DNA from 2 places in the Rhizobium sp. YTUHZ044 genome. Region 1 is predicted to be linked to the other one. Evidence: riboswitches for the same ligand, from Rfam matches in the RefSeq annotation. Region 1 holds a riboswitch; the other holds the start of a gene.
The links. Region 1 has a riboswitch for S-adenosylmethionine ahead of metA (homoserine O-acetyltransferase MetA). Riboswitches for the same ligand answer to the same signal wherever they lie in the genome.
Positions count from the first base shown of each region.

Region 2: another riboswitch for S-adenosylmethionine. It lies ahead of NL154_RS00780 (O-succinylhomoserine sulfhydrylase); the one in region 1 lies ahead of metA (homoserine O-acetyltransferase MetA).

Region 1 is NZ_CP101426.1:4,193,050-4,200,184, forward strand. It holds gene NL154_RS20535 (ABC-F family ATP-binding cassette domain-containing protein) at 1-681, shown strand, start outside; gene NL154_RS20540 (ABC transporter ATP-binding protein/permease) at 744-2,603, opposite strand; SAM riboswitch at 2,757-2,834, shown strand; gene metA (homoserine O-acetyltransferase MetA) at 2,883-3,806, shown strand; gene NL154_RS20550 (aldose epimerase family protein) at 3,925-4,947, shown strand; gene NL154_RS20555 (GntR family transcriptional regulator) at 5,183-5,959, shown strand; gene NL154_RS20560 (SIS domain-containing protein) at 5,952-6,983, shown strand; gene nagA (N-acetylglucosamine-6-phosphate deacetylase) at 6,983-7,135, shown strand, end outside.
Region 2 is NZ_CP101426.1:159,330-166,464, reverse strand. It holds gene NL154_RS00805 (methyl-accepting chemotaxis protein) at 144-2,162, shown strand; partial or broken gene NL154_RS00800 (VOC family protein) at 2,372-2,452, opposite strand; gene NL154_RS00795 (hypothetical protein) at 2,513-2,791, shown strand; tRNA gene NL154_RS00790 (tRNA-Gly) at 2,816-2,889, opposite strand; gene NL154_RS00785 (2'-deoxycytidine 5'-triphosphate deaminase) at 2,951-4,045, opposite strand; SAM riboswitch at 4,120-4,198, shown strand; gene NL154_RS00780 (O-succinylhomoserine sulfhydrylase) at 4,241-5,425, shown strand; gene apaG (Co2+/Mg2+ efflux protein ApaG) at 5,649-6,041, shown strand; gene NL154_RS00770 (Hsp33 family molecular chaperone) at 6,238-7,135, opposite strand, start outside.

The sequences.
Region 1 (7,135 bases):
CAGCGCCACGTCACCGGCTACATGAAAGAATTCCTGTTCCAGCCGGAGCAGGCGCGAACACCGATCAAGAGCCTCTCCGGCGGCGAGCGCGCCCGGCTGATGCTGGCGCGCATCCTGGCGCGCCCGGCAAACCTCCTGATCCTTGACGAACCGACCAACGATCTCGACATCGAGACGCTCGACCTCCTGCAGGAAATCGTCGCCGGCTTTCCCGGCACCGTCATCCTCGTCAGCCACGATCGTGACTTTCTCGACCGCACCGTAACCTCGACGATCGCGCCCGCCGTGCCGGATGCGCCCGACGGCCGATGGATCGAATATGCCGGCGGCTATACGGACATGTTGGCGCAGCGCAAGGGCGCTCTCGAAGAGCGCAGGAAAGCCGAGAAAGCGGCGGAGAAACCGAAGACCCAGGAGACAACAGCTTCCGGCGCAGCCTCGAAGGGCAAGCTTTCCTTCAAGCAGAAATTCGCGCTGGACAATCTGCCGAAGGAAATGGCCAAGGCCGAGGCCGAGATCGCCAAGCGCGAACTTGTCATGGCCGATCCCAATCTCTTCACGCGCGACCCCGTTGCCTTCAACCGCCTTGCAGGCGAGATGGAGAAGCTGCGAGTCAGCCTGACCAAGATGGAAGAGGAATGGCTGGAGCTCGAAATGCTGCGGGAAGAACTGGAGGGCTGAGCTCTCGCACTCAGCCGCTTGCGTCACGTTGCAGGCAGGGGTCCTGCCGATAAGGGGGCGTCCTAAAGCGCCGGCGCGGGGACGGCGGCTGCGCCGGCACTGGCGCTGGCGCCGGTGGTCTGGGCGACCTGCTGCTGCGGCTCTTCGGATCTCGAGGGCAGAGCCTGCAGATGCAGCACCCGGGGCTGCAACGCCTCCAGATAAGTTTCAGAGCGGCCGATATAGATCATGCCGGTTTCGGGCATCGAAGTCAGCACGCTGCACATCGTTTCCTGCCATTCCGGCTCCATGCCCTCGAGCACTTCGTCGAAGATGATCCAGCGCGGGCGCACCAGCAGCAGGCGCGCGAAGCCGATCGCCTTCTGTTCATCGCCGTCGAGCAGCTTGTCCCAGCGGGCGCGGGTATCGAGCCTTGCGATCAGAGAGTGCAGGCCGGCCTTTTCAAGGGCCGCCTCGACCGCAGCTTGCTCGTAGGCATCGGCGCTTTCGGGGAAGGCCAACGCCTCGCGCAACGTGCCGCCCGGAATATAGGCGATTTGCGGAACGAACAGCATGTCGTCGATCGGCGGCAGACCCATCGTGCCGCTGCCGCACGGCCAGAGCCCGGCCAAGGCCTGGAACAGCAGCTTGCGGTTGACGCTATGATCGCCGTTGATCATGATTTTTTCGCCGGCCTTGATCACGATATCGGTTTCTCGCAGGCGAAAACCGCCGCATTCCTCGATGTCTTCGCCGATCTTGGCATTGATCACCACATCCTTCAGCGTCAGCCTGTCGGCGGCGGTGTCTTCATAGGCGATGCTTCCCTTCACGCCAAAGCCCTCGTCCATGTCGAGCAGCGCCTGGCGGAAGTCGGTGACACGCATCAGCGTGGCACGCCATTCGGCGATCGGGCCGAAATTGGCGACATACCAGCGCAACGCCGTATTGACCTGGTTGAAGGCGCCGACCGACATCATCAGCTGGCCGAGGGTGAGGCCGCCGGAAAAATAGGCGGGTGCGGCAACGATGATCGGAATGACGATCACCAGCCAGCCGTAGCCGGCCGAAACCCAGGTGAGATTGGTATTGGCCATGGCGAGCCGCTTGACGACCCTCAGTACCGAGCTGATGTCGGTATTGATACGCCGGCGCTCATTCTCCTCGCCGCGGGCAACGGTGATCGCCGGCATGTTCTCGTTGGCATGCATCAGCGTGAAACGAAGCTCGGCCTCCTTCGAGAACCGGTCAGCATTGAGCTTGACCAGCTTGCGGCCGACGACCTGGCTCAGCACCGAGGCGGAAGCTGCATAGAAAATCGCCGCCCAGACCATATAGCCCGGTATGGAGAAGCTGTGGCCGCTGATGTGGAAGATGAAGCCGCTCGAAAGCTCCCAGAGCACGCCGATGAAGCTCACCAGAAGAATGGTCGATTGCAGCAGGCCGAGGACGAGTCCCGTCGTGCTTTCGGCGAGGTTGCGGGAATCCTCATGCAGGCGCTGGTCCGGGTTGACGCCGATCAGGCCGCTGGAGGCGAGCCGCAGCGCCCGCTTGCGCTTCAGCCACTGGTCGACGAGATCGCGTGACAGGCCTTCGCGCATATAGAGCGCGGTCATCTGGTTCAGCCAAGCCTGCAGCACATTGAGCAGCAGCAGCGTGCCGGCGATCATCGCGAAGATTTCGAGCTGGTGGAAGAATTCGCCGAGGTCGCGGCGCTCGAGCGAATCGTAGAAGGGGGCGTTCCACTCGTTGAGGATGACCTGGCCATAGGCCGTCGCCAGGATGACGAGGATCAGCACGGTCGCCAGAAACAGCACCTTGCCACGAACTTGCGAATTCCAGAATGCTGAGAACATCACACCGAGGCGATATGTCAGGCTGAAATCATACCCTACCCTATCCTGCTTCCGGATGCCCGGCCTCCCTTCGATCTTGTCTGCCATCACGCTTTTCCAACACCGCCCATACTGTCATTATTAACATGGTGGCGTTACCGGTCTATCAACAGATTCTATCAGTCATTAAAGTGTGATGATTCTTGACGGGCCGCTCGCGCATGCATTCGGAGTTGATTCGCGGCTCAACTGGGACTAATTAAGGCACTCCGTGGTGATTTGGCCGGCCGGCTTGCAGCCACGTTAAAAAAGTCGCTAAAGGGCCGCGTGCGGACCGGTAGCGATTTTTTCGCCGCCGGTTTTTTATTTTTGATCGAGTTGACCGCAATGCCCATCAAGATCCCCGATACGCTGCCCGCCTTCGAAACCCTGGTTCAGGAAGGCGTGCGGGTGCTGACCGAGACGATGGCGATCCGTCAGGATATAAGACCGTTGCAGATCGGCCTGCTCAACCTGATGCCGAACAAGATCAAGACCGAACTGCAGATGGCCCGTCTCGTCGGCGCTTCGCCGCTGCAGGTGGAGCTGTCACTCATCCGCATCGGCGGCCACAAGGCAAAGAACACATCCGAAGATCACCTGCTCGCCTTCTACCAGACCTGGGAAGAGGTGAAGCAGCGCAAGTTCGACGGCTTCATCATCACCGGAGCCCCGATCGAGCTCCTCCCCTATGAGGACGTTACCTATTGGGCAGAAATGCAGGAGATCTTCAATTGGACGGAGACCAACGTCCATTCGACGATGAACGTCTGCTGGGGCGCGATGGCGGCGATCTATCACTTCCACGGCGTTCCGAAATACGAGTTGAAGGAAAAGGCCTTCGGCGTCTACCGGCACCGAAACCTGAAGCCTTCCTCCATCTATCTGAACGGCTTTTCCGACAACTTCGAGGTGCCGGTGTCGCGCTGGACCGAGGTGCGACGCGCCGACATCGAGAAATGCGAAAGCCTGGAAATTCTGATGGAATCGAGCGAGATGGGCGTCTGCCTCGTGCATGAGAAAAGGGGCCGGCGGCTCTACATGTTCAATCATGTCGAATATGATTCCACCTCACTTTCGGACGAGTATTTCCGCGATGTGGATGCCGGCGTGCCGATCAAGATGCCGCACAATTACTTCCCGCATAATGATCCGGCACTTGCGCCTCAGAACCGCTGGCGCAGCCACGCGCACCTCTTGTTCGGCAACTGGATCAACGAGATTTACCAGACGACGCCCTATGACGTCGAAGAGATCGGCATGGATCTTTAATGGAATTTCTTTCTGACCTGCCTGGTTGCGGTTTGGAACAAATGCGGGCAGGTTCCGGTCCGGAACCCTATAGCGCCGCGCGTTTTTATCTGACGCGCAAAGGAACGGACAGTCGATCATGTCGGATAAGTTGGAGCGGGAAGTTTTTGGGCAGACGAAGGCGGGCGAGACCGTCTATCGCGTCGTCATCAGGGGCGGCGGCCTAACGGCCAAGATCATCACCTGGGGTGCGGTCATCCAGGATCTGCGCCTTGAGGGTCATGAGGCGCCGCTGCAACTCGGCTTCGAGGATTTCGACAGCTATCCTCTCTACTCGGCCTATTTCGGCGCGACGCCCGGCCGCTGCGCCAACCGTGTCGGCGGCGGCGCCTTTACGCTCGACGGCAAGGACTATCAGCTCGAGCCGAATGAAAACGGCGTCACACATCTGCACGGCGGCAGCGACAATATCGGCAAGCGCAACTGGACGATCGTCGAGCATGCGGTTGACCGCCTGGTGATGAAGATCGTCGATCCGGACGGCCGTGCCGGTTATCCCGGCAACTGCACCATTCAGGCGACGTTCCGGGTGCACGGCAATGGTGAACTGTCGATCACCTATGAATCGACCAGCGATCAGCCGACGCTCGCCAATGTCTGCCAGCACGCCTATTTCAATCTCGACGGCCGCGATGATGCACTGGGTCACGACATCATGATCGCCGCCGATCACTATCTGCCGACCGACGAGAAGCAGGTGCCGACCGGCGAAATCCGGCCCGTTGCCGGAACCGAATTCGATTTCCGCGAGATGGCCCCGATGAAGCGTTTCGTCGGCAGTGAACAGGTATTGTACGACCACAATTTCTGCCTGTCCCGCGAACGCACCGCCAAGCGGACCGTGGCACTCGCCCGCAGCCTCTATTCCGGCGTGTCGCTGGAAGTGCGCAGCACCGAGCCGGGCGTACAGTTCTATGCCGGCTTCAAGCTCAACACTGGGGCTCCCGGCCTCGGCGGGCGCAAATATGGTCCGTTCGCCGGCTTCTGCCTGGAGACACAGATCTGGCCGGATGCGATCAACCATGAGGGCTTCCCGAATGCGGTCCTGCGTCCAGGCGAAGTGCTACGCCAGGAAACGGACTACATCTTCACCAAGAGCTGAAGCGTTCTAAAGCGCGTCACGATCGTTCAGATTCGTTCCTCGCGCTTTAGGTTTTTGTTTACGCAAGTCGGTATCGCAAAACCGCCGCACACGTTTGCGCGGACATGCTCTGAGACGTACGGCTGTCAAATTTGACCGTTATTGAACCCTCTTCGGATTGCCGGAGAGGGTTTTTTCTTCTGCCCCTCAGATTCAGGCTTGCCGATTGGTTCTATATAGGTTCTATTGTGTGTCCATGGATAGAACCAGTCTAGTAGCTGAACTCAATAGACGCAGCCTGCGCGACGACGCGCTGACCGGCCCACTCTACAAGCGGCTGGCGCAGGTGCTGACCAGCCTCATTCAGGAAGGCTTGCTGAAGCCCGGCACGGCGCTGCCGGGCGAGCGTGACCTTGCCGAGGCTCTCAAGCTCGGCCGCGTCACCGTGCGCACCGCCTATCGCGACCTCATGGCGGCGGGCGCATTGGAATCGCGCCACGGAAGCGGTACTTTCGTATCGAGCAAGGTCGAGCGCATGGAACAGTCGCTCTGGCGGCTTTCCTCCTTCTCCGCCGATATGCGTTCGCGCGGCCGGTTGCCGGCCGCGCGGATATTGTCGCGAGAGATCAACACGCCGTCGCCGGAAGAATCCTTCCTGCTCGGCCTCGGCGGCGACGAGCCGGTGCTGAGGCTCGACCGGCTGCGCCTCGCTGACGGCTTGCCGCTGGCGATCGAACGCGCCGTCGTGCCGGTCAAGTTTCTGGGGAAGAATGCCGGCGGCGAAGGATCGCTCTACGATGCGCTGGCGGCGAATGGCCATCGGCCGGTGCGCGCGCTGCAGCGGTTGACCGCCGTCACGCTCGATGCATCCTATGCTGCGATGCTGAACGTCAAGGCAGGCGCGCCGGCGCTTCTTATCGAACGTGTCTCGCGCCTGGAAGACCAGCGCGTCGTCGAATACACCCGCTCGCATTATCGCGGCGATGCCTATGACTTCGTTGCCGAATTGAGAATTGGAGATGACCATGAGTGAGAACCAGTCGCTGATGCTGCAGGAAGCAGGCGAATCACCCGAAGTGGTGGCCACGCTTCTCGAAAAGGAAAAGCCGGTCTTTGCCGAGATCGCCCGTCTGTTTTCGTCCGCCCGTCCGAGCGTGGTGACGACGGCCGCGCGCGGCTCCTCGGACCATGCCGCCACCTTCTTCAAATATCTCTTTGAGATCACCTGCGGCGTCCCAGTCGCCTCGGTCGGCCCGTCGATCGCTTCCGTCTATGGTGCTGCCCTCCACCTGCAGGGCGGCGTGCATTTCACCGTCTCGCAGTCGGGCGCCAGCCCCGACATCGTCGCCCTGCAGGAGGCGGCGAAGAAGGGGGGCGCAACGACGATCGCCGTCGTCAACGTCACCGACAGCCCGCTTGCCAAGCAGGCGGATATCGTTCTCGGCCTCAACGCCGGCGCGGAAAAGAGTGTGGCGGCGACGAAATCCTTCATCGCCTCCGTCGCCGCGCTGTCCGGGGTGACGGCTGCGATCGGCGGCGCGTCCGACCTGCAGGCAGCGCTGGAAAAACTGCCGGAGGCGCTTTCGGCGACCGCCGGGATCGACACGGCGGCGGCCGAGGAGGTGCTGCTCCATGCGACCTCGCTCTATACGGCCGGCCGCGGCCCGGCCTTCGCGATCGCGCTCGAAGCGGCGTTGAAGGCCAAGGAAACCTCGGGCCTGCACGCCGAGGCCTTTTCGCTGGCGGAACTGATGCATGGCCCGATGCGCCTGGTGCAGCCGGGCTTTCCAATCGTCGCCTTCGCGCCCGACGATGCTGCTTTGGCCAATAACGGCAAGGCGCTGGAGCGCCTGCAGAAGCTTGGCGCCACCACCGTCGGCTTCTCCACGCAGCCGCTCTCCGGCATCAATCTGCGTGTGCCGACGACGGGCAACGGCCTTGTCGATCCGCTGGTGTCGCTGCTCGTCTATTACCGACTGATCGAATCGGAGACGCGCCGCAAGGGCTTCGACCCAGACCGGCCGGCCAACCTGCTCAAGGTGACGGAGACGGTCTGATGGGACGCAAGATCTTCGTCGGCGCCCGAATCTTCGACGGCGAGCGCTTCCATGACGACAAGGCACTCGTCCTTGCCGACGGCCGCGTCGAAGCGATCGTCGCGAGAAACGACCTGCCCGATGGCGAGATGGTCACTCTTGAGGGCGGCGTC
Region 2 (7,135 bases), 630 kb from region 1:
ACGATACGGACCCCGCCAGCCGATTGCATGATGCATGCGTCAGTTTCCTTTCCGGCGCCGCGACACTCAGGCAGCGCTCTTTACAAATTCAATTTTCAAACACCGGACGCGCGGCGCGCCCGGCCAGATCGGGTGACATTTCCATGTTGAAGCATCTGAAAATCCGCACCAAAATTATATCGGTCGTGGCGCTGCTCGGGCTTATCACGATGGCGGGGCTGGCCTATGTCATCTCCGAATTCCGCCAGGCCGACGCCGCCTATAGCGCCTTTATCGATCATGAGGCGCAGGCATCGATGCTGAGCGCGCGCGCCAGCGCATCGGTGGTGGCCTCGGTGCTGCAGGTCACCCTGCTGGCTGACATGAAACCCGATACGCCGGCTTTCCAGACGGCGCTTGCCACACCGAGCAAGCTGCCACAGGCCCGCGACCGGATGAAACAGGCCCTCGCACTGGTCCCGAGCCGTAAGGCAGCGATCGACGAGATCGAGGCCGGCATCGATGAAATCGAAGCTCTGGCGAACAAGATCATCGAACAGAGCAGGGCCGGGGACAGCACCGGTGCGCTCGCGAATGTCGCGCTGATCAATGCCAAGCTCGATGCGCTGACGCCGAAGATGATTGCCAACAACGATGCGATGATGGCATTGCTCAACGACGGCGGCGGCGCGCTTTCGGCGTCCGTCAACGGCCGGATCACCTTCTGTTTCGTCCTGATCGGCATCGCTGTTCTCACCGCGATCGGCTTCGCCGTCGCCGTGGCGCAAAAAGGCATTGCCGGCCCGATGACGAATCTCAGCCTGCGCATGACGCGGCTTGCCGAGGGCGACACCAACAGCGATATCAGCGGTCTCGATCGCCGCGACGAAGTCGGCCACATGGCAAAGGCGGTTTCGATCTTCCGCGACAACGCGATCGAGCGTCGTCAAATCCAGGCGCGCGCCGAGGCAGACCGCAGCGTCAGCGACGGCGAGCGCCGCGAACGCGAGGCCCAGAAAGCCCGCGAGGCAGCCGAACTCGAACGCGCCGTCGCAGCTCTTGGCGATGGCCTGCGCCGCCTTGCCGCCGGCGATCTCGCCTCTGATATCGGCGAGCCCTTCGTCGCCCATCTCGATGCGCTGCGCCAGGATTTCAACCACTCGATCGAGAAGCTCAACGAGACCATGCAGGCGGTCGGGGCCAATGCCCGGGCGATCGGCGCCGGCGCCAACGAGATTCGTTCCTCCGCCGACGAGCTTTCCCGGCGAACGGAACAGCAATCGGCCTCGGTCGAAGAAACCGCCGCGGCGCTGGAAGAGATCACCACGACGGTGCGCGACGCCGCCAAGCGCGCCGAGGAGGCGAGCCAGCTCGTCACCCGCACGCGCCTCGGCGCCGAAAGATCCGGCGAGATCGTCCGCAAGGCCGTCTCCGCCATGCATGAGATCGAAAAGTCCTCTGGCGAAATTTCCAACATCATCGGCGTCATCGACGACATCGCCTTCCAGACCAACCTCTTGGCGCTGAATGCAGGCGTCGAGGCGGCACGCGCCGGTGAGGCGGGCAAGGGTTTTGCCGTCGTCGCTCAGGAAGTGCGCGAGCTCGCCCAGCGCTCGGCCAATGCCGCCAAGGAGATCAAGTCGCTGATCACCAATTCCGGCATGCATGTGCAGACCGGCGTCACGCTGGTCGGCGAGACCGGCAAGGCGCTCGACGTGATCGTCACCGAAGTGCAGGAAATCAACCAGCACGTCCACGCGATCGCCGAAGCCTCGCGCGAGCAGTCGATCGGGCTGCAGGAGATCAATACCGCCGTCAATACCATGGATCAGGGCACGCAGCAGAATGCGGCAATGGTCGAGCAATCGACGGCCGCCAGCCACAGCCTCGCCAGCGAAGCATCGGCGCTCAACATGCTGCTCGGCCAGTTCCGTCTGACCGGCACCGGCGCCTTTGCCGCAGCAGCACCGATGACATCGTCCCGACCACCGACTGCAGCACCTCACTCCGCTGCACCGCGAGCCACGGTACGCACGGCAGCCAAGACATCGATCCGCATCGCTGGCGAAGGCACCGCCCGGCCGGCCGCCTCACCGGCACGCGCGCTCGGCCAGACACTCGCCAACGCCTTCGGCGCAGGCAGCACGCCGAAGAGCCAGGATGGCGATTGGACGGAATTCTAAGCAGAAGCTCCGCGACCTCTAGCAAGACTGACGCCTGTGGAACTGACGCCTGCCACTCATCCTATCCCTCTCCCGCTCGCGGGGAACGTGTCCTGCGATGAGCGGGGACGGAGAGGGTGCGGCACCTCCCCTTCTCCGCTCAGAACGCGGAGATGACCGGCAGGCGGGTAGAGGCAAGCAGCGGCCATCCTTACTTTTTGCGGGGCCGTCTAGTCCGGCCGCCAGCCGGCCTCGACAAGAATGTTTCCAGGCGCCGTGCAATAAAACGACCAGCCGCCGCGCGTTTGCGCAATGAGTTGGAGCCAATCCAGAGTAAGATTGGAACGTTCGGAGCTTCGGAGGGGATAGACATGAAATCCGCGATCATCGGCCTCATCGGCACTCTCGCTCTTGGGGGGTGCAACACCACGACATACACCGGCCCGGGGCTGGAGCCCATCCCGGGCAGCATCACCTATACCGGCCAGCCGCGCACCAAGCTCACCAAATCCCCGCCCGGATCGAGCTTCCCGCATGATTTCATCGACCAGTATGGCCAGCAGGTGGAGGAGACCTACATCATCCAGCCTGACCGAAGCCTGATCATCGCGCACCGGCGATACAAGCCGATCCGGTTTTTCCGGGACTAAGTTTCACAGCGCCACTGAGGGAAGTGGAGCGGGTGAAGGGAATCGAACCCTCGTATTCAGCTTGGGAAGCTGCTGCTCTACCATTGAGCTACACCCGCGATGCGCTGAGATTTCCAACAGATGGGGGCCGCTGTCAAGTCGCCGCCCGTCAGGCCGGCGTCAGATGCGGAAATGTTTGGAAAGCTTGAGGCCCTGGGCCTGGTAGTTGGAGCCGAGGCCGGAGCCGTAGAGGCTGGCCGGTTTTTCCTGCATGTGCTCGTAGACCAGGCGGCCAACGATCTGGCCGTCTTCGAGGATGAAGGGCACTTCGTGGCTGCGCACTTCGAGTACGGCGCGGCTGCCGCGCCCGCCTGCCGGCGCATGGCCGAAGCCCGGATCGAAGAAGCCGGCATAGTGGACACGGAATTCGCCGACCAGCGGATCGAAGGGAGTCATTTCGGCGGCATAATCCGGCGGCACATGCACGGCCTCACGCGAGACAAGGATATAGAATTCGTCGGGATCAAGGATCAGCTCGTTGCGGCCGCGGCTATAGAGCGGCTCCCAGAAATCGAAGATGTCGTGCTGATCCTTCTCGTCGACATCGACGACGGCGGTGTGGTGTTTGCCGCGATAGCCGATCAGGCCGTCCTTGTCGCCGGTGAGATCGATCGACAGCGCGATGCCGCCGCCCGACACGTTCGGCTGCTTGCTGGCAACCAGCGTCTCGCTTTCATGCAGCTTCAAAAGTTCCGGCTCGCCGAGCACGGACTGGCCGACGCGGAAGCGGATCTGCGACAGACGCGAGCCGCGGCGCACGACGATCGGGAAGGTGCGCGGGCTGATTTCGAGATAGAGCGGGCCGGAATAACCTGCCGGGATCTTGTCGAATTCCTGGGCGTAGTCGGTGATGACGCGGGTGAATATATCGAGCCTGCCGGTCGAGCTCTTCGGATTGGCCGAAGCCGACATGTCGGCCGGCAGCGCCAGGCTTTCCATCAGCGGCACGATATAGACGCAGCCGGTTTCGAGCACCGCACCCTGGGACAGGTCGATCACGTGCAGGCTCAGCCGATCGAGCTTGTCCGAGACCAGATGCGAGGGACCGGGCATGAAGGAGGCACGCACACGAAACGCCTTGCTTCCCAAGCGCAGGTCGAGACTTGCCGGCTGGATCTGATCGCGGTCGAGCTCCCGCTCGGAGTTCAGACGCCCCGTTTCGAACAGCGCCGCAATCGCGCGATCCGCCAGAATTCCAGTTTCGCGAGCCATCATGCCCCATCCATCATTTTGCCGCCGACAAAACCAAACTCGGGGAATTGACGCAAGCCGCCAACAGCAGTATTGCAGAATTATCCCGTGGTGATTTGGCCGGTCGGCTTGCAGCCACGTTAAACAAGTGGCTAAAAAGACCGGGTTGAAACCGGTCTGCTTTTGCGGCCGGTTTTTTTGTTATGTGAAGGTGATGGCATGAGCAAGACCTGGCGCCCGGCAACCCAACTCGTCCATGGCGGCACGCTGCGTTCGCAATATGGCGAAACGTCGGAAGCAATCTATCTCACCCAGGGTTTCGTCTATGACACGTCGGAAGCGGCCGAAGCCCGCTTCAAGGGCGAAACGGACGGCTTCATCTACGCCCGCTACGGCAGCCCGACGAACGACATGTTCGAAAAGCGCATGTGCGCATTGGAAGGCGCCGAAGATGCCCGCGCCACCGCCTCCGGCATGGCGGCCGTCACTGCCGCCGTCCTCTGCCAGGTCAAGGCAGGCGACCATATCGTCGCCGCCCGCGCCCTGTTCGGCTCCTGCCGCTGGGTCGTAGAAACGCTGGCGCCGAAATACGGCGTCGAGTGCACGCTGGTCGACGGCCGAGATCTCGCCAACTGGGAAAAGGCGATCCGCCCGAACACCAAGGTGTTCTTCCTGGAAAGCCCGACCAATCCGACGCTCGAAGTGGTCGATATTGCAGGCGTCGCCAGGCTCGCCAACCAGGTCGGCGCCAAGCTGATCGTCGACAACGTCTTTGCGACCCCGCTCTTCCAGAAGCCCTTGGAGCTCGGCGCCCATATCGTCGTCTATTCCGCCACCAAGCATATTGACGGCCAGGGCCGCTGTCTCGGCGGCGTGGTGCTCGCCGACAAGGCATGGATCGACGAGAACCTGCACGACTATTTCCGCCATACCGGCCCGGCCATGTCGCCGTTCAATGCCTGGACGCTCCTGAAGGGTATCGAGACGCTGCCGCTGCGCGTGCGCCAGCAGACCGAGAATGCGGCGAAGATCGCCGATTTCCTGGCCGAGCAAGGCAAGGTCGCCAAGGTGATCTATCCCGGCCGCAAGGATCATCCGCAGGCCGACATCATCGCCAAGCAGATGACCGGCGGCTCGACGCTCGTCTGCTTCGAGCTGAAGGGCGGCAAGGAGGCGGCCTTCGCATTGCAGAATGCGCTTGAGATCATCAAGATCTCCAACAATCTCGGCGACAGCAAAAGCCTGATCACCCATCCGGCAACGACCACGCACAAGAACCTGACGGAAGAGGCGCGCGCCGAACTCGGCATTTCTGCGGGTACGGTGCGGCTTTCGGCCGGCATCGAGGACACGGACGACCTGATCGAGGATTTCGCGCAGGCGCTTTCCAAGGTATCGGCTTGATCGACTGGAATAGCGGCCGGATTTCAATGTGGAGCCGGCCGCCGATCCGCGGGAACAAGTTCAGCCGCGCCGGCGTTGCGAAGTAAAATTAAGGCTGACGATTAGGCTTAATGATCGAAAACCATATGATCATCACTATTTGACCGCTGATCAACGTTCCGTTTCTTGACGGACCGGGCCTCTTATAAGATACGGGTAACATATCTTGACTATGGTGCAAGGCATGTATCGCGCCCTCACAAGAGATATCGAAGTCGTGGTCGAACCGTTCTATCTGGAGGAGCAATCCGATCCGGAGGACGACCGCTATGTCTGGGGTTACCGGATTGTCATCAGCAACAATTCCGGCGTCGCCGTTCGCCTCATCAACCGCTACTGGAACATCACCGATCAGAACGGACAGGTGGACGAAGTGACCGGCCCCGGCGTCGTCGGCGAGCAGCCGCGGCTCAGCCCCGGCGACACCTACGAATATTCCTCCGGCTGCCCGCTCGACACGCCCTCAGGCCTGATGTTCGGCCACTATCAAATGGAAACGGATGAAGGCGAGCTGTTCGACGTCGACATCCCCGCCTTCTCGCTTGACTCGCCGGGGCTGCTGCGCGTGCTGAATTGAGGGCAAGTTCCTCCCGCTCAAGAGATTGCCGAGACCCCGCCCCTCATTCGCCTGCCGGCACCTTCTTCCCGTAAACGGGGCGAAGGGACCATGCCGCGATCGATCTATCCCCACCGACCTCTCGCAGGGCACGTCCCCTCTCCCCGCGAGCGGGGAGAGGGATAGGGTGAGGGGCAGCTCTCAATGCTAACTGAGCCTATTCCGCCGGCTGAAGCTCGGCTGCTTGGAAGCGGTAGGTGGTCGAGCAGAATTCGCAGGTGACGGATATCTCGCCGTTTTCCTGGCTGGCCTCGATCTCCTCGGCGGTGAAACCCTTCAGCACGTTGCCGATCTTTTCCCGCGAACAGCTGCAGCGGTCGAAGACGGCGCGGGGCTCGAAGACGCGCACGCCGCGCTCGTGGAACAGGCGGAACAAGAGGCGTTCGGTGCCGACCTGCGGATCGGTCAACTCGTCGGCATCGATGGTCTCGACCAGCGAGCGGGCTTCGGTCCAGGCGTCATCCTCGCCATGCGGACGGTCGCCGTTATCGCCGTCGCCGCCGTGGAGATCGGGCTGGCGCATGCGCTCCGGCGCCTCCGGCAGGAACTGGGCGACGAGGCCGCCTGCCCGCCAGCGGTGGCGCGGCTTGCCGGCATCGTCACGGTCGAAGAGTTCGGCCGCAGCCAGGCGCACCCGCGTCGGGATCTGCTCCGACTGGCGGAAATAGACGCCGGCGATCTCCTCGAGCGAGGTGCCGTCGAGCGCGACAATACCCTGATAGGGCTGGGCGAACTTGCCCTGATCGATGGTGAAGGCGAGCACGCCCTTGCCGAGCAGTTGCTCCGGCTCGGTCTCGCCTGAGGCAATCGCCTGGTCGAGCAGCGCCCGATCGAAACGGGCGTAGGCGCGCACGTTCTCCGGCGTCGAGAAATCGGCGACGAGCAGATCGACCGGGCCGTCGCCCTTGGTCTGCACGGTGAACTTGCCGTCGAACTTCAGCGAGGTGCCGAGCAGCACCGTCAGCACGACGACTTCGGCAAGCAGCCGGGCAACAGGCGCGGGATAATGATGGCGCTCGAGGATGGCATCGAGCATGGGGCCGAGCTGGACGGCG